DNA from 3 places in the Streptomyces sp. NPDC047000 genome. Region 3 is predicted to be linked to each of the others. Evidence: riboswitches for the same ligand, from Rfam matches in the RefSeq annotation. Region 3 holds a riboswitch; each other region holds the start of a gene.
What was found. Region 3 has a riboswitch for cyclic di-AMP ahead of ABZ862_RS20635 (transglycosylase family protein). Riboswitches for the same ligand answer to the same signal wherever they lie in the genome.

Region 1 (7,173 bases), on a different contig from region 3:
ACCGCGCCGAACCCGCTCCCGTACCGACGGGTACCGCACACCGGGTACCGCACACGCCGAGCGTTTCGACCATGCCGTACGTACCGCGCACTGTCCCGTCCCGCACCGGCGGCGGAGGTGAACGAACGTTATCGCCGATACCCCGTTACCGGCAGTTTCACGGTGGCCACGGAGGGGGAAATCACACGTGGGACATATTCGCCGCGCACGGTCCCAGATCTTCGCGACCCGCGGCCGCACGAGGCAGCGGCAGGCGGGTCGCACCGGGACCGGGCGCAACGGGAAGCCGCAACGAGGTCGTCGTACCGCCGCGCCGCACGCCTGTGCGGCGCGGCGGTACGACGCATCGGCGGGGGCTCGCCGGGTACACGAGGCACAGGGGACGGGCGGCACACACAGCACACGACACGCATGACGCACCACGGCACCGCACACGCCACACACCCCACCCGCCCCGCAGGACCCGCTCGCGACCCGCCGGTCACCTCCGCAGCGGTTTCCCCTCGAGGGCACACGGGGGACAATGGTTTCCTCGCACGTGCCGACAGGAGGTCGGCCATGAAGGCAACCGGGGCAGTGCAGCCCTTTCTCCCGTTCTGCCGACGCCTGCTGCCCGACAGGCTGGCGGGGCTCTCCGTCGCCCTCCTCAAGGCGACCGCGCTGGATCTCGCGATCCTGGTGGGCCACCTCTTCCTGTATCCGTCCGGGATCTTCGAAGAGCGCCGCGATCCCGACCCGGCGCCCGCCGTGCCGGACGGGACCACCACTCCGCTGCCGGCCCGGCCGCGTCCTCCGGTGGTGCTGCTGCACGGTTTCATCGACAACCGCTCGGTCTTCTTCTTCCTGCGCCGCACCCTCGCCCAGCACGGCGGCCGGCACATCGTGTGCCTGAACTACTCCCCGCTGACCTGGGACATCCGTGGCGCGGCCGAGCAGCTCGGCAAGCACATCGCGGAGATATGCGAGCACACCGGCAGCGACCGGGTCGACATCGTCGGGCACAGTCTGGGCGGACTGATCGCGCGCTACTACGTGCAGCGGCTCGGCGGCGATCACCGCGTGCGCACGCTGGTGACGCTCGGCACCCCGCACGCCGGCACCAGGGCCCTGCCGCTGGCCGACGCGCACCCCATCGTGCGGCAGATGCGCCCCGGCTCCGACCTGCTGAAGGAGCTGGAGATGCCCGCACCGGACTGCCGGACGCGGTTCGTCAGCTTCTGGAGCGACCTCGACCACCTGATGGACCCGCTGGAGTCCGCCGGTATCGACCATCCCGACCTTCTCGTGCAGAACGTGCAGGTGACCGGCATCGGCCACCTCGCCCTGCCCGTGCACCCGGCGGTCGCGACCGGGATACGGCAGGCCCTCGACGCCGAAGAGACGGCGGCAGGGGCGACGCCCCGTCGCAACGGCCTGACCGTCGCCTGACCGCACCGCACCCCCACCCGGGCCGGCCCGCATCCGCCGACGCCCGGTCGCGCCCGGACCGCGGTCAGCCGTGTCCGGACCGCGCCCGGACCGCACCGACCCGGTCACAGCCGAGGCACAGCCCGATCACACCCGAGCACCTTCGAACACGTCTCGAACATAAAGCCAAACCCGTGCCCGCCGTCCCCCGAAACACGGCCGAATGCCCGTTTCCTACTGGCGCGAAACCTGCGGAAGATTGTCGCGCCCGTATACCGCCGGGTACAGTCACCGCACTGCTCTGGCAGCCCCTGTAGTCGAGGCGAAAGAGAAGTTGGTGAACGACCGTCACCCGTCGGGGACCGTGACCTCCCCGGCCCCGGCTTCCGATGCCGCCCCGGCGCCCTACGCGTCGTACGGCGGCCAGGACGCCCAGTACGGCGACTTCACCACCTACGGCGGCCACGACGGCTACGACGCCGCGGCCTACGCCACCGACACTTACGACACCTCCGCCGCGTACGACGCCTCCGCCTGGACCACCGGCGCGCACCAGCCCACCGCCTACCAGGACCCGTACGCGGCCCAGCAGGCGGGTTACGACAGCGGCGGCTACGACGCGACCGCCTGGACCGCGGAGTACGGGTACGCCCCGCAGGCCTCGATCCCGCAGCAGGGCACCGCCCCCGAGGTCTCCGGCCAGTGGGACGCGAGCGGCTGGCAGCAGCCGGACCCGACCGGTACGCCCGCCGACCGGACCCAGCAGTGGGAATGGGGCACGCAGACCTTCGAGACCGGCACGTACGACGCCACCCAGTGGGACATCCGCTACCAGGACCCGGCGGCCTCCGACGACCGGCAGGCCGACACCACGGACCACGCCGACACCGCCGCCCTGGACCAGGCTGGCGGACAGCAGGCGGCCGTGCCGTTCGACCAGTTGGAGACCGCCACCTTCAAGGCGTTCGACGACGGCTCCCGCACCGTCCCCGCCGCCCGCGGCGAACTGCCCGCCGAGGCGCCCCCGCTCCTGGAGGGCCAGGAGGAGTACGTCCCGCGTCCCGCCTCCCGCGGCGCGGCCCGTTCCCGCCGCCGTGCTCCCGCCAAGCGCTCCGCCCTCCTCACGGTGGCCGTGCCCTCGGTGTGCGTGATGGGTGTGGCCGGGGTGGCCGCCGCCTCCGTCGGCACGCTGACCGGCGGCGAGAAGGACACCTCGGCGTCCGCGTCGGACGCTCAGTCGGTGAAACCTTCCGTCGCGAACGACAAGCTCGACACCCAGCTCCGGAGCCTCTCGGCGGGTGCCGACGACTTCGCCGACCGGGCCAGCCGTACGCAGGAACGTATCGACCTCAGGGCCGAGCAGGCCACCGAGAAGAAGAAGGCCGCAGAGGAGGCCGCCCGCAAGGAACGGCTGCGCCCGAAGTTCGCGATCCCGGTCGCGCAGCTGGGTCTGAGCGCCTACTTCGGCCAGGCCGGCGTCAACTGGATGTCGGTGCACACCGGGATCGACTTCCCCGTCTCCTACGGCACCACCGTCATGGCCGCGACCGACGGCGTCGTCACCACGAAGTGGAACAGCGCCTACGGCAACATGATGATCGTGACGGCCAAGGACGGCACGGAGACGTGGTATTGCCACCTCTCCACCTACCGGGTGGCGTCCGGCACGTCGGTCAAGGCCGGCGACCCGATCGCGTACTCCGGGAACTCCGGGAACTCGACCGGCCCGCACCTCCACTTCGAGGTCCGCCCGGCGGGCGGCTCACCGATCGACCCGCTCCCGTGGCTGCGCAGCCACGGCCTCGACCCGACGTAGCGGTCCGGGGTTCCACCCCCGTCCCACCGCTTCTCCACCGGCTACAGCTTCTCCACCGGCGCGTACCGCAGCAGCAGCCGCTTCGGCTTGTCGCCGCCGAAGTCGATGGTCGCCTCCGCCTTGGGTCCCGTGCCGCCGACCGCCACGACGGTGCCGAGCCCGAACTGGTCGTGGGTCACCCGGTCCCCCACCGCCAGCGACACCGCCGGCTTCTCCGTCGCCCGGCCCGTGGCGAACCCCGACCCGCCCGCGGCCGACGAGCGTGACCGCGACGACGACAGCGAGGCCGTGAGACCGGACACCGGCCGGGAGGAGACAGGCGCGGTGGCTCCGGTGCGCTTCCACTCGAGATGCGCGGCCGGGATCTCCTCCAGGAAGCGGGAGGGCGGGTTGTAGGAGGGCTGGCCCCAGGCGCTGCGCAGGGTGGAGCGGGTCAGGTAGAGCCGCTCCCGCGCGCGCGTGATGCCGACGTACGCGAGGCGCCGCTCCTCCTCCAGTTCCTTGGTCTGGCCGAGGGCACGCATGTGCGGGAACACGCCGTCCTCCATGCCGGTGAGGAAGACGACGGGGAACTCGAGGCCCTTGGCGGTGTGCAGGGTCATCAGCGTGATGACCCCCGAGCCGTCGTCCTCCTCGTCCGGGATCTGGTCGGAGTCGGCGACCAGCGCGACCCGCTCCAGGAAGTCGGACAGCGTGCCCCCGCCGGCCCCGGCACCCACCGCTCCCGCCGTCTCCGTGCCCGCCTCCTCCGTCGCGCCCTCACCGCGCTCCTGCTCGAACTCCAGCGCGACGGCGGCGAGTTCCTGGAGGTTCTCGATCCGGGTCTCGTCCTGCGGATCGGTGGACGCCTGCAACTCGGCCAGATAACCGGTGCGTTCGAGGACGGCCTCCAGCACGGTGGCCGGTCCGGCACCGGACTCGACGATCGTACGGAGCTCTTCCATCAGCACGTTGAACCGCTTGACGGCGTTCGTCGACCGCGCCGCCATGCCGTACGCCTCGTCGACGCGGCGCAGGGCCTGCGGGAAGCTGATGCGCTCGCGCTGGGCCAGCGCGTCGATCATGGCCTCGGCGCGCTCGCCGATGCCGCGCTTGGGCACGTTGAGGATGCGGCGCAGCGGGACGGAGTCCTCCGGGTTCGCCAGCACCCGCAGATAGGCGAGGACGTCCCGGACCTCCTTGCGCTCGTAGAAGCGGACGCCGCCGACGACCTTGTAGGGCAGGCCGACGCGGATGAAGATCTCTTCGAAGACCCGGGACTGCGCGTTGGTGCGGTAGAACACGGCGACGTCACCGGCCTTGGCGTCGCCCGCGTCGGTGAGCCGGTCTATCTCCTCGGCGATGAACTGCGCCTCGTCGTGCTCGGTGTCGGCGACGTAGCCGGTGATCTGCGCGCCCGCGCCGGCGTTGGTCCAGAGGTTCTTGGGGCGGCGGGACTCGTTGCGCTCGATGACCGCGTTGGCCGCGCTGAGGATGGTCTGCGTGGAGCGGTAGTTCTGCTCGAGCAGGATCGTCGTCGCGTCCCCGTAGTCCTCCTCGAACTGGAGGATGTTGCGGATGGTCGCGCCGCGGAAGGCGTAGATCGACTGGTCGGCGTCACCCACGACGCACAGCTCGGCGGGCGGGACGTCGTACTCGTTCGGCGGCGCGTCCACCGGGTGCCCGGCGGTGCCGACCAGCTCGCGCACCAGCGCGTACTGGGCGTGGTTGGTGTCCTGGTACTCGTCGACGAGGACATGACGGAAACGGCGGCGGTAGTGCTCGGCGACGTCCGGGAAGGCGCGCAGCAGATTGACCGTCGTCATGATCAGGTCGTCGAAGTCGAGGGCGTTCGCCTCACGCAGCCGCGACTGGTAGAGCGCGTACGCCTGGGCGAGGGTCTTCTCGAAGCCCTCGGTCGCCCGGGCGGCGAAGTCCTCCTCGTCGACCAGCTCGTTCTTCAGGTTGGAGATCTTGGCGCTGAACGACTTGGGCGGGTAACGCTTGGGGTCCAGCTCCAGATCACGGCAGACGAGCGCCATCAGCCGCTTGCTGTCGGCGGCGTCGTAGATCGAGAACGAGGACGTGAAACCGAGCTTCTTGGACTCGCGGCGCAGGATGCGCACGCACGCGCTGTGGAAGGTCATCACCCACATGGCGTTCGCCCGCGGCCCGACGAGCTGCTCGACACGCTCCTTCATCTCGCCGGCGGCCTTGTTGGTGAAGGTGATCGCGAGGATCTGGCCGGGATGGGCGCCCCGCTCGGCCAGCAGGTACGCGATGCGGTGCGTGAGGACCCGCGTCTTGCCGGAACCGGCTCCGGCCACGATGAGCAGCGGGGTGCCGGAGTGCACGACGGCGGCGCGCTGGTTGTCGTTCAGCCCTTCCAGCAGGGCGGCCGGGTCGACGACGGGGCGCGGGGCACCGTCCCGGTAGTAGGCGTCGCGGCCGGACGTGCCGCCCTGGTACGCGTCCTGGTCCGGGGGCACGTCGAACTTCCCGCCGAACAGATCGTCCGGAAGCGACTCCGGTACGTGATCGTCCTCGGGCGGCGGCGGGGGCTCCCCCTCGTGGCCCTTAGGGGCCTGGAGGTCCGCCAGGAAGCTGTCGTCAAAGAGGCTGCTCATCGCTCTCCGAGTCTATGACCCCCCACTGACAATCCGGAGCCGCTCCGGGAAGGGGCAGCCGGGGCGCCGGGCGCCGGTGAGACCCAGGTCACGCTCCGGGCAAGGGGCGCAGATCACCCCATAAGGACGTCACGGCCACCCGGCGAGGTGAAGGTCACAAATTAGTATCGGGCATATCGGCCATCAACCTTCACAGGCAGCACACGAGTTGGCTACCGTTCCGGTCAGACCGCACGACCCCCACCGGCGAACGTCGCCGGGCCGCGCGGCCTCCGCCGAGTCCGGTGCGCCCACAGGGCAGCCGGAGCCGGGGACCCACCGACCTTTGGGGTGAATCGGCCCGTATCCCCGCCGGGATGCGAACCGTAGGGCAACCCTTCCGAACCACCCGCCCGAACCCGACAGCTAACTCGGTAGGCGGAACGTGGAAGGAGTCGCCTCCCTTGGCGTCGCACCGCAAGTCGCGCCCCGCCGGCCCGCGTGTCGCAGGCATTCGCACCCCCGTCATCGCCACGGCGGCCTTCACCTCCGTCGCCCTCCTCTCCCAGACCGCGAACGCGGCCCCCTCCGACGACAGGCCGAGCCTGGAGGAGGTGCAGAAGAAGGTCGACGACCTCTACCGCCAGGCCGAGTCCGCGACCGAGAAGTACAACGCGGCCAAGGAGAAGACCACCAAGCAGCGCAAGCAGGTCGACACCCTCCTCGACGACGTCGCCAAGCGCACCCAGAAGCTCAACGCGGCACGGGAGCAGCTGGGTTCCTTCGCCGCTGCCCAGTACCGCACGGGTGCCTCCGCACCCAGCACGGCGACCTTCCTGCTGGCGGACACCCCGCAGGACTACTTCGACCAGTCGCAGCTGATGAGCCGTCTGACCACCCGCCAGAAGGGCGCGGTGGACGATTACGTCAGTGAGCAGTCCGCGACGATGAAGAAGCGTCAGGAGGCCGCGCAGAGCCTCCAGACGCTCACCGAGTCGCAGAGTGACCTGAAGACGGCGAAGTCGACGGTTCAGAAGAAGCTGTCCGACGCCCGCGGCCTCCTCTCGAAGCTGAACGCGGAGGAGAAGGCACGCCTGGCGGCGATCGAGAAGAAGAAGCAGGAGGAGGCCGCCCGCAAGGCGGCGGAGCTGGCCAGGCAGCAGGCGGCAGCGGAGAAGGCGGCCCAGGACAACACGTCCGCAGGCTCGTCCTCTTCCTCGTCATCGTCCTCGTCCTCTTCGGGTTCGTCCTCCTCCTCGACGTCGACGAAGGCGGAGAAGGCCCTCGCGTTCGCCCGCGCCCAGATCGGCAAGCCGTACGTGTGGGGCGCCACGGGCCCCGACTCCTACGACTGCTCGGGCCTGA
Region 2 (7,173 bases), on a different contig from region 3:
GCCGGACCACCCGTCAGGGGCCTGGTGGGAAGGTGCCGCCGTGCCTGCGCCGACGTCCGAGGACGGGTCAGCCCTGCACGAAGACGTAGTCCGCGTGGTACGGCACCGAGACGATGTCGCCGGGCGTGCAGGAACCGGCCGGGGCCGTACCGCCCGCCGTGTTCAGGCGCAGTACCTCCACCGTGCCGGCGAGCAGGCCACGGCCCGCGCCGGACTGCGTGGCCCTGAGGTCGAGTTCGGGGATGTTGCCGTCGCCGTTCGGGGTCTTGGTCAGGACGGCACCGGTGACCGCGCTGCCGTCGGGCGCGACCCACTGCGGGGTACCCGAGTTCGGAGCCACGAAGGAGTGCCGGATGCCGTGCTGGAGACGGGCGCTGACGTCGCGCTGGGCGAAGGCGTGTCCGCCGGTGGTGTCCGCCTTGCACTCGTAGATCTGCTCGCCCTCGACGACGGACGCCCGGACGCCGCGCAGCGCGTGGCGGAAGTCGACGTCGGCGGTGACCTTGTGGAGCTGCCCGCGGACGGCTCCCCCGGGGAACTTCCTGGTGTGCAGGTTGGCGTAGAAGGAGCCGGGGTCGTTCGTGAGCGCGGTCAGCACGGCCGGGTCGTCGACCTCGACGGTGCCGGTGGCGCTGTGGTGTCCGGCGTGCCTGAGCGCCTCGGTCAGGTCGACGACGACATCGCCGTTCACGCCCTTGGCACCCTGGTGGAGGTGGAGCGCGGTCGGCCTGCCGGTGCCGTGCCAGGTGACGGCGACGGACACCTTGTCGCCCTCGACCTTGATGAACTCCAGTGCCGTGCCGTGCGCGTCCCCGGTGGCCGGGCCGCCCGCGACGGGCACCTCGGCGGCGCCGCGCAGGGCGGTGGCCAGGACGGTCGTGGTGGCGGCGGTGCCCGTGGCGGTCGCGGTGGCGGCGACCGCCGGGATCGACCCGGCGGCCACGCCCGCGGCCGCGACCAGGGCGGCGCCGGTGGCGATCAAGGTCGTGCGGCGCGTGGTACGCGTTGCGCTGATGCCCATGATGGTGCGTGCTCCCCGCATCTCGCCCGGCGTCCCCTGCACCGGGTCCCGGGCATGAGTACGGCGCGCCCCGGGGGCGAGGCTCAGCCCACCGGCGTGATGCGGGTCACATACGGCGAGCCGACGCGGCACGGCGGAAGCGGCGGAGCCGATGCGGCACGGCGGACACCGCGGAGCAGCTGACGCGCGGCGGACACACCGGAGCAGCTGACGCGCGGCGGCTACGGCGGGGCGCGTGCCGCCGGGGCTCAGCCGGCCCGGTGCACGACCGCGTCACACAGCTCCACCAGGGCCGCCTTCGCGTCGCAGTCCCGCAGCGGGGCCAGTGCCGCGCGGGCGTCCTGGGCGTACCGCACGGTGTCGCGGCGGGCCTGCTGGAGCGCGGGGTGCGCCCGCAGCGCCGTCAGCGCCTCCGCGTGGCGGGCGTCGTCGCCGAGGTCGGAGTCGAGCAGCTCGCGCAGCGCGATGTCCTCCGCCCTGCCGTCCCGCGCCGCCATCTCCCGCAGCCGCAGCACCGGCATGGTCGGAATGCCCTCGCGCAGGTCGGTGCCCGGGGTCTTGCCCGACTCGTGCGAGTCGGAGGCGATGTCGAGGACGTCGTCGGCGAGCTGGAAGGCGACGCCGAGCCGCTCGCCGTACTGGGTGAGCACGTCGACGACCGTCTCGTCGGCGCCGGACATCATGGCGCCGAAACGGCACGACACCGCGACCAGTGAACCCGTCTTGCCGGCCAGCACGTCCAGATAGTGCTCGACCGGATCACGGCCGTCGGCCGGGCCCGCCGTCTCCAGGATCTGCCCGGTGACCAGCCGCTCGAACGCCTCCGCCTGCACCCGCACCGCCTCCGGGCCGAGGTCGGCCAGGATGTGCGAGGCGCGGGCGAACAGGAAGTCCCCGGTCAGGACGGCCACCGAGTTGCCCCAGCGGGCGTTGGCGCTGGGCACACCGCGGCGCACCGCGGCCTCGTCCATGACGTCGTCGTGGTACAGGGTGGCCAGGTGGGTGAGTTCCACGACCACGGCCGACGGCACCACTCCCGGCGCGTACGGGTCGCCGAAGCGCGCCGCGAGCATCACCAGCAGGGGCCGGAACCGTTTGCCGCCCGCCCGTACCAGATGCTGCGCCGCCTGTGTGATGAAGGGGACCTCGCTCTTGGTGGCCTCGAGCAGCCCTTCCTCGACAGCCGCCAATCCGGCCTGGACATCGGCTTCCAGAGCCTGGTCCCGCACGCTCAGCCCGAACGGCCCGACGACGGTCACGGGGGATCTCCTGTCTGCTGGCGTCTACCGGCGCTTACGCGGTTTGTCGATAGGTCGCTGCCATCACTCAAGTCAGCGTATCCGGTCAGCTTTCGATCACCGATAGCGCCCACCGTCACAGGACGGGCGCTATTGGATCACGACCGTTATGCATTTGATCAAACAATAAGAACGGACATTGATTGACTTAAGAGGAATTATTGCCGTCTGCCGCGAATCGGGCGATCGCACACCATCACCAGAACAACGACGCGCACCGCCCGCGAGGTTCCATTCGGAGTCGGCCGTCGAAATACGTCCGAACTGATCACATCTGAGCTAATTGCCCTTTTCGTCACTCTCGCTCGAAACCGTGAGTTGCCTCACTCGGCACTCCCGGCGCGTCCGGCCCACCGCGCGCCGACGCTCCCCACACCCTCTTTCCCCTGCCGCCCAGTTGATGCATGGCGGACGCAAAGGATCAAGCGGCCCATATCGCTCCGACCAAGGTCAAACTGCGCGATACCCCTCTCCGCGACTTGTTCCGGACATGTGCTCTCGCATACGTTCCCGGCCAGTCGAGCGGAACGCCGAATCCTGCCGCCGCCCGACCGACCACCCACCCACTCGCCATGGCAGGAGCGGGGGACCCAGGTAGAACGCCGTACCGGACAGCGCGCCGGGCCGGCTCGGGGTGAAGTCGCGCCGCCGCAGGGCGGCCCGGCCGGGCAGCTCCCGCCCGAACCCGACAGCTCACCTCGCAGGCGACGGAGAGGAATGTGTCATGTCTGCACCGGGCCAGCTCCGCCATGCCCTCAGCGCGTCCCGCGCCCCCCGCTCCTCCGGCCTCCTGCGCACGCTCGCCGTCGCCGTGACCGGCGCCGCCGTCCTGGCGCTGCCGCTCGTCGGCGCGACCAGCGCGTCCGCGGCCCCCGCCACGCCGGCCACCTCGTCCACCGCTCTCGCCGGGTACCCGAACAACCTCGACGGCTGGATCCGCCAGTCCCTCGCGATCATGGCGCAGAAGGGCATTCCCGGTACCTACAACGGCATCTACCGCAACGTCATGCGCGAGTCCTCCGGCAACCCCGGCGCCGTCAACAACTGGGACTCCAACGCGGCCAAGGGGACTCCGTCCAAGGGGCTGCTCCAGGTGATCGACCCGACCTTCCTCGCCTACCACGTGGCGGGAACGTCCTACAGCCCGTTCGATCCGGTGGCCAACATCACCGCGGCGTGCAATTACGCCGCGGCGCGCTACGGGTCGATCGACAACGTCAACGGAGCGTATTAGCCCCCGCCGGGCCGGCCCCTCAGGAACCGGCCCCTTGCGGGGCCTCGTTCCCGAACCGGACCGCCGGCCCCTGGGGGAAGAGGCGGTCCAGGACCGCTGCGATGCCGTCGTCCTCGTTGGACAGGGTGATCTCGTCGGCCACCGCCTTGAGTTCGGGGTGCGCGTTGGCCATGGCGACGCCGTGGGCCGCCCAGTCGAACATCGGGATGTCGTTGGGCATGTCACCGAAGGCGATGGTGTCGGCGGGGCGCACACCGAGGTGTTCGGCGGCCAGGGCCAGGCCCGTCGCCTTGGTGATGCCGCACGGCTGGAGCTCCACGGTGCCCGGGCCCGACATGGTGACGGTGGCCAGCGAACCGATCACTCCGCGCGCCGTCGCCGCCAACTCGTCGTCGGACAGCGTGGGATGACGCAGCAGGACCTTGCTGATGGGCTCGCACCAGAGGTCGTCGCGATGCCGTACCCGCACCGCCGGCAGGGTCGGGTGCGGCATCAGATAGCCGGGCTCTGTCAGCGTGAGCCCGTCCACGCCGTCCTGGTCGACGGCCGCGTACAGCTCCCCCACCTCGGCCTCGATCTTGCCGAGCGCGGTCTCGGCCAGTTCGCGGTCCAGGGTGACGGACCACAGCAGCCGGTCGGTGGCGGCGTCGTACAGCTGCGCGCCCTGGGCGCACACCGCGAACCCCGCGCCGCCCAGGTCCTCCAGGAGCGGACGCACCCTGGGCGCCGGGCGGCCCGTCACCACCAGGTGCCGCGCGCCGGCCGCCGTCACCCGCGCGAGCGCGGCGAGCGTCCGGTCGGAGAGGGTGTCGTCTCCGCGCAGCAGTGTCCCGTCCAGGTCGGTGGCGATGAGGGAGTAAACGGGGCGGTCGGCAGGCGCGACGGTTGCGGGCATGATCAGAGAATACGGATCGCCGGACGCGCCGATCGGACACGCGGGGCACGGCGGAGCAGGGCCGCACCTCGCCGCCACGCACTGCCGCCCATGTCAACTCCCCTTCCGCCGCAGCCGCTTCGGTCGCACACATACTTCATGTGATCTTCACGACGTGCCGGACCGCCGGTCAGGGGTGCGCCATCGCGAGGTGCTCGGCGAGCCGCGGGGAGGCGAACTCCGTGCCGCACACGAAGCGCATCACCGGACCGTAGGAGGCGGCGGCGGGCAGGCCGGTGAAGTAGAGGCCGGGGACCGAGGAGACGTATCCCGCGCCGAGTTTCGGGGTGCCGCGGCTGACGGCCACCTCGGTGCGCAGTCCGTCGCCGAGGAAGTCCATCGCCGCCGTGTCGACGCGGTAGCCGGTCGCGGCGATGACATGGTCGGCGGGGAGCTCGCGGGTACGGCCGTCGAGGGTGCGGACGGTGAGCCGCGGGCTGCCGTCCGGGGCGTCCGTACCGGTGATCCGCTCGACCTCCCGCACCGTCACCTTGTCCTCGAAGCGGTCGCGCAGCCACCACGCGCCGAGCGGGCCCAGGACGCGGCGGACCAGGTAGTGGCGCAGATGCGCGGGCAGGTACCGGTAGGGGTGCGGGTAGTGGCTGAACGCCCACAGGGACCAGGCACGGCCGAAGGGCGACTCGGGGCGCAGCCGGGGCTGGTCCCACGGCGCTGCGCCGAAGGCGACCTTGTCGCGGCCGCGGGAGACGACGGTGACCTGGGCGCCCGCCTCGGCGGCCAGAGCCGCGGTCTCCAGCGCGGACTGGCCCGCGCCGACGACGACCAGGTCCCGGCCCGCGAACCGGGTCAGGTCGTGGTGCTGGGAGCTGTGCGAGACGGGTCCGGTGGGGGCGGGTCCGCCCGCCCCGGCGACGGCCAGCTCCGGTGGGAGGTACGCGAGGCCCGACAGACCGGTGGCCACCACCACCGCACGCGCCGTGAACGACTCTCCCGAGTCCAGTTTGAGGTCGAAGCCGCCGCCCTCGCGGCGGTCCGCAGACACCACCCGCACCCGTTCGAGTCCGGGCAGCAACTGCCGCTGGAACCACTCGCCGTAAGCGGTGAACGTTTCCACGGGGATGAGGTCCTCGTCCGTCACCAGACGGGACGTCCCCGCCGCGTCGCAGTAGTCGGCGAGGGTATGGCCGGGCTGCGGGGCGTCGATGCTCGAGGCGGCCGGGGTGGACTTGAGGATCATGCCCGCCGGCATCTGGTCGCGCCAGCTGACCATGGGCTCGCCGAAGACGCGTACCGGGATGCCGCGCGCGGTGAGATGCGCGGCGGTCGAAAGGCCGAAGGGGCCGGCGCCGATGACTGCTACCGGTTGGATCACGAAGTCCCTCCCCAGGACGACTTGCCTGTTTCGCGCTGCCTTGCCCGGCGTCGCCGTACCCGGCGCCGCCTGCTTCGTGCTGCCTGCTTCGTGCTGCCCGCCTCCGTGGCGCGTACCCCGTACGGCGCACCGCGCGTCGGGTGCCGTGTGTCGGGTGCCGTGCGTCGCCTACCTCGCGCCGGTGCCGCCGTCGTGGCGGCCGGCCCGCCACAACTGGTGGAGATGCTTCACGCCCGGCCGGACGAAGCGCGCGAGCATCGTGAGGAACGGCAGGGGGTCGTCACCCGCGAGCCAGGCCAGTTCCGTCCCGCTCGGCCGGATTGGGGCGTGCGGTGTCGTGTAGCCGCTGCGGCGGTAGGCCAGGAGGGCGGGCAGGTCGATGTTCTCCACGATGTACCGCCGACCGGTCCGCTGTTCACCGGCCGGGACGGCGCGGCCGGTCAGATCGAGGTGCATGGCGCGGACCACGTCCACCCCCGACTCGTTCTCGAACAGCCGGAACTGGGCGCCCATGCGCGGGTTGAAGTCGAGCAGTTTGTAGCGGCCGTCGCGGCGGTCGAAACGCAGGTCGAGGTCGGCGATGCCGGTGAAGCCGATCTGTTTGACGAAACGAGCGGCCAGGTCGGCGAGTTCCGGGTTGTCGACGACGTACGCGTTCGCCGTCATCCCCGCGTGCGGCGGCCAGGAGCGCACCTTGACGCCGGTGAACAGGGCGAGGGGCACGGAGTCCCGGCCGACGTAGGCGTGCACGATCCAGTCCTCGGCCTCCTCCCTCGGCAGGTACTCCTGGAGGATCACACCGGGCCGCTCGCCCCAGGCACGGGCCCGGGCGAGCAGACCCTCCCGGGTGGCGATCCTGGTGGTGCCGTTGACGGCGGGCCGCGCGCGCCGTACGAACGCCTCCCGGTTCTTCGCCACCACCGGGAAGCGCGCCTTCTCCGCGAAGACCGCGATGTCGTCGTACGACTGCGGGAAGGCCGCCGCGGGACTGGGCACCCCGTGTTCCGCGCACAGTTCGTGCAGCCCCTGTTTGCTGGCCAGACGGCGCGGGAGCGCCGCTTCGACGCGCGGGAACAGGAAGCGGTCCTCCAGCGCCTCCTGGTGCTCGGCGATCAGGACGGCGGCCTCCTCGTCGGTGGGGACGAGGACGGCGGGGCGGCCGATACGGCGGCCGATGCGCAGGAGCCCCTCGATCAGGCGGGACGGGTCCTCCGTGCCGGACGTCGGCCAGACGAACGCCCGCCGCAGATAGCGGGAGACGGCCGCCGGTGTGTAACGGTCCTCGGTGATCGCGTACATGGGGACGCCGAGCCGGCCCAGGCTCCGGATCGCGCCGACGCCCCCGTGATGCAG
Region 3 (7,173 bases):
CGGACCAGGTGCCGCTCGGTCATCCGGACGCAGCCCACGTCCACGGAGCGCGCGGCACGCACCCGGTCGTCACCGACCACGAACTCGGTGGAGCCGCCGCCGATGTCCACCACCAGATAGGGGCGGGCCAGGCCGTCGGCTCCGGTGAGCTCCTTGGTGGCGCCCGTGAAGGACAGTTCGGCCTCCTGCTCCCCGCTGATCACCTCGGGCTCGACGCCGAGGACGTCCAGCACGCCCCGCACGAACTCGTCCCGGTTCTCGGCGTCGCGGGAGGCGGAAGTGGCGACGAAACGGACCCGCTCGGCGCCGAGTTCCTTGATGACGGCCGCGTACTCACGGCAGGCGGCGAAGGTCCGCTCCAGCGCCTCGGGGGCGAGCCGACCGGTCCGGTCGACCCCCTGCCCCAGCCGGACGATGTTCATCCGCCGGTCCAGCTCGACGAGTTCCCCGGTGACGGGGTCGGCATCGGCGACGAGCAGCCGGATGGAGTTGGTACCGCAGTCGACGGCGGCGACACGGGTCATGAAGCGTTCCTTAACAACGGTCGACGGGGGCCGAGGCCCGGGGTCGGAGTGCGAAAGCGGGGGCTCGAGAGTCGGAAGTGCCTGGGGGCGGGGCCCCGGGACCGACGGTGGGGGTGTCCGGTGATCTGGAGGTCCGGGGGTACGGAGGTCGAGCGATCCGGGAGCACGGCCCCAAAGCCGGGCCCGGGGCACGGCTCGGGGTCCGAGGTCCGGGGGTCCGAGATCCGGGGGCCGGGGTTCCGAGGACCGGCAAGCCCCTGGGGTCCGAGGGCCGACGTGGGCCCGGGGACCGGCACGGGCCCAGGGACCGACGGCGGGGGCCGGGGTGCGGCGCGGGCGGGGTCAGCCCTCCGTCGTCACGCATGCGCCCTTCCGCCACCACTCCGGCAGCATCGCGATCGCCTCGTCCCCCAGCGGATTCACACCGGGTCCCGCCGCCAGCGAGTGCGCGACCAGGACGTGCAGGCACTTCACCCGGTCCGGCATCCCTCCGGCGCTCGGGAAGCCGGTCAGCTCCTCGATCGCGTCCCGCCGCCGGATGTAGTCCTCGTGCGCGGAGCGGTACGCCGCGGCCAGCTCCGGGTCCGTCAGCAGCCGCTCGGTCATCTCCTTCATCACGCCCTCCGCCTCCAGCGTGCCGATCGCGGAGGCGGCACGCGGGCAGGTGAGGTAGTAGAGGGTCGGGAACGGCGTGCCGTCGGGCAGCCGGGGCGCGGTCTCGACGACGTCCGGCTGCCCGCACGGGCACCGGTGCGCGATGGCGCGCAGGCCGCGCGGGGGGCGCCCGAGCTGCTGCTTGAAGGCTTCGACGTCCGCGTCGGTGGGTTCGGCGCGCGGGGTGGGCGGCGGGGGCGTGTCCATGCGTGTCTTTCTGTCGGTCGCTGAGATGCGCTACGGGTCGCCCTGAAACGCTACCGGCAGCCGCCGGGCGCGACGAACGGCCGCGTCCGCGCCGTCGCCGCCGTCATCGCGGCCGTCGCAGGCCCGCGCGTCACCGTCCGGCGGCGTCCGCCCGGTCCACCCCGTCCCACATGCTCGCGTACCAGGACCGGTCGGCGGCCCCCTGCTGCGCGTGGGACTGCTGGGCCACGCCCGGGTCGATCACGACGTAGCCGGTCTCGCCCGGCATCACGTAGTGCAGCCGTTCGCGGATCTGCTGTTCGGCGTACGCGTCGTCCTGCCAGCGCGCCTTGAGGTCGCGCAGCTGCTCCACGCGCGCCGCCGCCTCCCGCTTCTGCCGCTGGAGGTCGGCGATCTCGGCACGCTGGGAGACGTACTGCCTTATGGGGTAGGCGAGCGCGACCACGAGGGTGCACACGACGAGGGCGAGGAGGGCGGCGCGGCCGGTGAGCCGGGAGCGGCGGGCCTGGCGTTTGGTCTGGGAGCGGTAGACCCGGGCGGCGGTCTGCTCGCCCAGCAGCCGCAGTCTGGTCGCGGTGGAGAACCGGTCCCGGTTCTTCACGGCCATGGTCCCCGCCTCCCGTTCCGTCGGACGCCGTCACAGCGTCCCGCGCGCCGCCGTACGCACCCGCGCACACGCCACACGCACGTACGTCCCCGGACACGGTACGGGACCGCGTACGGGGACGTACGTGCGACTGGCTGAGGTTCGACCTCGGCCGGGTCAGCCCTTGAAGCGCGGGAAGGCGCTGCGGCCGGCGTACACCGCGGCGTCGTCGAGGATCTCCTCGATGCGCAGCAGCTGGTTGTACTTGGCGACGCGCTCGGAGCGGGCCGGGGCACCGGTCTTGATCTGGCCGCAGTTGGTGGCGACGGCCAGGTCGGCGATCGTGACGTCCTCGGTCTCGCCGGAGCGGTGGGACATCATGCACTTGTAGCCGTTGCGCTGGGCCATCTCGACGGCGTCGAGGGTCTCGGTGAGCGAACCGATCTGGTTCACCTTCACCAGCAGGGCGTTGGCGCTGCCCTCCTCGATACCGCGGGCCAGGCGCTCCGGGTTGGTGACGAACAGGTCGTCACCGACCAGCTGGACCTTGTCACCGAGCTTGTCGGTGATGACCTTCCAGCCGGCCCAGTCGTCCTCGAACAGCGGGTCCTCGATGGAGACGAGCGGGTACGCCGCGACGAGCTCGGCGTAGTACTCCGTCATCTCGGCGGCGGAGCGCTCCTTGCCCTCGAAGAGGTACTTGCCGTCCTTGTAGAACTCGGAGGCGGCGACGTCGAGCGCGAGGCCGATCTGCTGGCCGGGGGTGTAACCGGCTTCCTTGATGGCCTCGAGGATCAGGTCGAGGGCCTCACGGTTGGAGCCCAGGTTCGGGGCGAAGCCGCCCTCGTCGCCGAGGCCGGTGGCCAGGCCCTTGCTCTTCAGGACCTTCTTGAGGGTGTGGTAGACCTCGGCACCCCAGCGCAGGGCCTCGGAGAAGGACTCCGCGCCGATCGGGGCGATCATGAACTCCTGGATGTCCACGTTGGAGTCGGCGTGCGAGCCGCCGTTCAGGATGTTCATCATCGGCACCGGCAGCAGGTGCGCGTTGGGGCCGCCCAGGTAGCGGAAGAGCGGGAGGTCGCTGGCCTCGGACGCGGCGTGGGCGACGGCGAGCGAGACGCCGAGGATGGCGTTGGCGCCGAGCGAGCCCTTGTTGTCGGTGGCGTCCAGGTCCATCATCGCCTGGTCGATCAGGCGCTGCTCGGTGGCGTCGTAGCCGACCAGCTCCGGGCCGATCTGCTCGATGACGGCGAGGACGGCCTTCTCGACACCCTTGCCCAGGTAGCGGCTCGGGTCTTCGTCGCGAAGCTCGATGGCCTCGAAGGCACCGGTGGAGGCGCCGGACGGGACGGCGGCACGACCCGTGCTGCCGTCGTCGAGGCCGACCTCGACCTCGACCGTGGGATTGCCTCGGGAGTCCAGGATTTCCCGGGCTACGACGACGTCGATGGACGGCACGAGCATCTCCTTCTAGGAATGTGACGCATGTGGTGCGGGGTGCACGTGGGCCTTGGCGGCCATGATGGAGCCTTGCGACTAGAGCCTAACGGTCTCCGGGCAGTCGGCCAGCCGACCGACCGACCCATGGACTGGGTCAGACGGTACCCAATTGTTCCACTGCGGAACAAAGTGGAGGTGAACAGCAGCCCAAAAACGCGCCCGGAAACGCGCCCGGAAAACGCCGGACCCCGCCCCGGCGCGTACGGGGGAACACGCGCCGGAGCGGGGAGTCGGGGGACGGAGACCCTCACCGGGCCTCCGCCGCGGGGGCCGCGGCCTCCGCCATGATGGAGGCCGCGACTGTGAGGGGCCTGTGGTCCAGGCGGCCCCGGGCTGTCACTTCAGGTGCAGCTGCTGGCCGGGGTAGATGAGGTCGGCCTGCTGGACGATGCCCTTGTTGAGCTTGAACACCTTCTGCCAGCCGCCCTTGACGTGGTGTTCCTGGGCGATGGAGCTGAGCGTGTCGCCCTTGACGACCTTGTACTCGCCGTCGCCCTTCTTGACCTTCGTGCCGGTCGGGGTGGTGACGGTCCTGTTCCCGCCGGACTTCCCGGCGGCCGGACGCTGGGCGGACCGGGAGGCGGCCGGCTTCTCCGCCGCGCGCTTGGTGGCCGTGGAGCCGGAGGAGCCCGACGAACCGGAGGAGCTCGACGACCCGGAGGACGACGCCGTGCCGCCGTTGTAGGAGGCGCCGGACAGGCCCCTGCCGCAGACCGGCCAGGCACCCTTGCCCTGCGAGGCGAGGACCTTCTCGGCGATGGCGATCTGCTGGGCCTTGGACGCCTTGTCGGCGGTGGAGGCGTACGCCGTGCCGCCGTACGCGGCCCAGGTGGAGGCGGAGAACTGCAGGCCGCCGTAGTAGCCGTTGCCCGTGTTGATGGCCCAGTTGCCGCCCGACTCGCACCGGGCGACGGTGTCCCACTGGGAGGCGGTGGCGGCGGAGGCGGCGGAGGTGGCCAGCAGCGGGGTGGCTATCGCGACGCCGGTGACACCGACGACGGCGACGGCACGGGTGGCCTTGGACGGACGACGGTGCTTGCCCTTGCCGGAAAACAGCATGGAGTATCCCCTCACCGACGCCTGCGAGGTGAGCTGTCGGGTTCGGGCCGGTTGAGTTGCCCGGTCACACCTCCCTGGGAAGGCACGACTTCACCCCAAGCCGGATCCGGCGCGTTACCGCCGGGCCCGGCACTTACCTTGGGTCCCCCGCTCCTGCCTACGGCGCTTGACGCGACGACTGTTCCCGGACCGCCACTGGCAGGACTCGGCGTTGGCGACGGCCGGGGCCCGGGGTGCCGGGCGGCATCGACCGTAGACACGGAACCGGCGGAATATCAAAGACGATCAGGGCTTCTGAGACTCATCCCACACTTTCACCAAAGCGGACATTAGCCAACGAAACGGTGCATCAACTACCGCTCGTTTTCGACCGTTTAGGACCCGATCTCCAGAGTCTGACCAGCCGTGATGCTGTCCGGATCGGACCCGACGGTCTTCTTGTTCATGGCGTAGAGGTGGCGCCAGCCTCCGTCGAGGTCCAGGGCGTCGGCGATGGAGACGAGACTGTCCCCGGTGCGGACGGTGTACGTGTCGTCGGCCGCCGAGGCGTGCCGGCCGCCGGTGGAGTCGCTGGAGAGGCCGCCCTCGCTGCCGTCGTCGGCGCTGACGCCGCGGTGCCGTCCTGAGCCGAGGGCACCGGTGTCGACCAGCGTCGAAGTGCCGCCGGTCTGCCAGGAGTCGTCGGCCGACTCACCGGCGGGCGACTCCGTGGGGGAAGCGGTCGGGGACTGCGAGCCGGTGGAGCCGGAGCCCGTGGAACCCGTCGCACCGGAGGAGCCGGACGAATCGGACGTGCCCGACTTGCCGTTGCCGTCCTTCGCGTCGGAGGACGTGGACGACCCGGTGTCCGAGGTGGACGAGTTGCCGGTGGAGGTGTCCGCCAGACCGGAACTGACCGGGACGTCGGAGGAGTCCGACGAACCGGAAGAGTCGGAAGACCCGGACGAGTCCGACGAATCGGAGGAATCCGATGAACCGGTGGAACCGGACCCACCGGACTGGGAGTCGTCCGACGTGGAGCCGCTCGACGACGAGCCGTCTCCCGCGACACCCGTGTCGACCGCCGCACTGCCCGAGTCCTTGGTCAGCCCGGACAGCGCGGCACAGGAGGCCCACGCGCCGGGACCCTGGTCCGCCAGGATCTTCTCGGCGACGGCTATCTGCTGCTGGCGGCTGGCCTGGTCGGGGCGCGCGGCGTAGTCGAGACCGCCGTACTTCTCCCAGTCGGCCTGCGTGATCTGGAGGCCGCCGTAACGCCCGTTGCCGATGTCGGCACTCCAGGCGCCGTCGCTCTCGCACTCGGCGACCTTGTCCCATGTGGTGCCGTCGGCCGCGTGTGCGCTCGCGGCGCCGAGGAGCGGGATGGCGATGGCGGAGCCTGTCACTCCGGCCGCGACGAGGATGGCCGGGGCCTGGCGGGGGCGACGGTGTCGACCGTTCCCGGAGAGCATAGCGGGGCCCTTTCACGAGACAGCAGTGACCAGCGCGGCGTTTGGAGCTGGGGTGTGTTGCCGTGCTGACGGTCGAACGTAGCGACAGTCGATCACTCATCACAAGTTAATGCCACGCAGATCACGTGAAGATCACAGAGTTGAGGGAATGTCACCTTTTGGTAAGGGTGCGGTCAGTCGAAATTTTCGATCCGGTGGATTACCGGACGGGTGCGACGGAGGTGAACTCCACGGGCAAGCTACGCAGTCCACGCATGATGAGCCCGCCACGCCACCGCAAATCGGCTGAATCCGACGCGAGTTCCAGGTCCGGCAGCCGGGTCAGCAGGGTGCCGAGCGCGGTCTGCCCCTCGACCCGGGCGAGTGGCGCCCCCAGGCAGTAGTGGATGCCGTGGCCGTACCCGAGGTGTTGCATGTCACTCCGGGCGAGGTCGAGCACGTCCGGTTCCGCGAACCTCGCGGGGTCCCGGTCGGCCGCCGCGAGCACCACCAACACGGGATCACCTGCAGCGATGCCCTGACCGCCGATCGTGAGCGGCCGCGTGGCGAACCGCCATGTCGCGATCTCCACCGGGCCGTCGTACCGCAGGAGTTCCTCGACGCCGTTCTCCAGCAGCGCCCGTTCGCCGCGCGCGAGGGACTCCTGGAGCCGGCGCCGCTCCCCCGGGTGGGTGAGGAGGGCGTACACGCCGTTGCCGATGAGGTTGACGGTGGTCTCGAAGCCGGCGAACAGCAGGATGAACGCCATCGCCGCGACCTCGTTCTCGGTGAGGTGCTCACCGTGGTCCGAGGCCCGGATGAGGCCCGACAGGAGGTCCTCTCCCGCGTCGGGCTCGTCGGGCAGCAACTCCCTCTTTCTGTGGATCAGTTCGGCGAGGTAGCCGCGCATCTTCTTCACCGACCGCGCCACCCCGCCGCGCGGGCCGCCGCCGTGGCGGATCATCATGCCCGCCCAGTCCCGGAAGTCGTCCTGGTCCTCGCGCGGTACGCCGAGCAGATCGCAGATGGCGTAGATGGGGAGCGGGAACGCGAACTCGTGGATGAGGTCGGCGCTGCCCTGCCGGGCGAAGGCGTCGATCAGCCGGTCCGTCAGCTCCTGCACCCTCGGAGCGAACTCGGCGACCCGGCGCGGGGTGAACGCCTTGCTGACCAGCCGCCGCAGCCGGGTGTGGTCCGGCGGGTCGATGTTCAG

Region 1: it holds a riboswitch for cyclic di-AMP, as region 3 does, so the genes downstream of both, ABZ862_RS04225 (NlpC/P60 family protein) here and ABZ862_RS20635 (transglycosylase family protein) in region 3, are expected to answer to the same signal.
Region 2: it holds a riboswitch for cyclic di-AMP, as region 3 does, so the genes downstream of both, ABZ862_RS36475 (transglycosylase SLT domain-containing protein) here and ABZ862_RS20635 (transglycosylase family protein) in region 3, are expected to answer to the same signal.

The regions. Positions count from the first base shown of each region.
Region 1 is NZ_JBEYWE010000002.1:184,917-192,089, reverse strand. It holds gene ABZ862_RS04240 (alpha/beta fold hydrolase) at 559-1,428, shown strand; gene ABZ862_RS04235 (M23 family metallopeptidase) at 1,745-3,223, shown strand; gene pcrA (DNA helicase PcrA) at 3,265-5,829, opposite strand; cyclic di-AMP (ydaO/yuaA leader) riboswitch at 6,093-6,265, shown strand; gene ABZ862_RS04225 (NlpC/P60 family protein) at 6,273-7,173, shown strand, end outside.
Region 2 is NZ_JBEYWE010000044.1:8,132-15,304, forward strand. It holds gene ABZ862_RS36465 (CHRD domain-containing protein) at 68-1,021, opposite strand; gene ABZ862_RS36470 (polyprenyl synthetase family protein) at 1,270-2,280, opposite strand; cyclic di-AMP (ydaO/yuaA leader) riboswitch at 2,910-3,041, shown strand; gene ABZ862_RS36475 (transglycosylase SLT domain-containing protein) at 3,044-3,553, shown strand; gene ABZ862_RS36480 (HAD family hydrolase) at 3,573-4,448, opposite strand; gene ABZ862_RS36485 (FAD-dependent oxidoreductase) at 4,618-5,820, opposite strand; gene ABZ862_RS36490 (ATP-grasp domain-containing protein) at 5,989-7,173, opposite strand, start outside.
Region 3 is NZ_JBEYWE010000012.1:145,808-152,980, reverse strand. It holds gene ABZ862_RS20655 (Ppx/GppA phosphatase family protein) at 1-524, opposite strand, end outside; gene ABZ862_RS20650 (DUF501 domain-containing protein) at 867-1,385, opposite strand; gene ABZ862_RS20645 (septum formation initiator family protein) at 1,516-1,992, opposite strand; gene eno (phosphopyruvate hydratase) at 2,149-3,429, opposite strand; gene ABZ862_RS20635 (transglycosylase family protein) at 3,808-4,530, opposite strand; cyclic di-AMP (ydaO/yuaA leader) riboswitch at 4,534-4,705, opposite strand; gene ABZ862_RS20630 (transglycosylase family protein) at 4,905-5,981, opposite strand; gene ABZ862_RS20625 (cytochrome P450) at 6,181-7,173, opposite strand, start outside.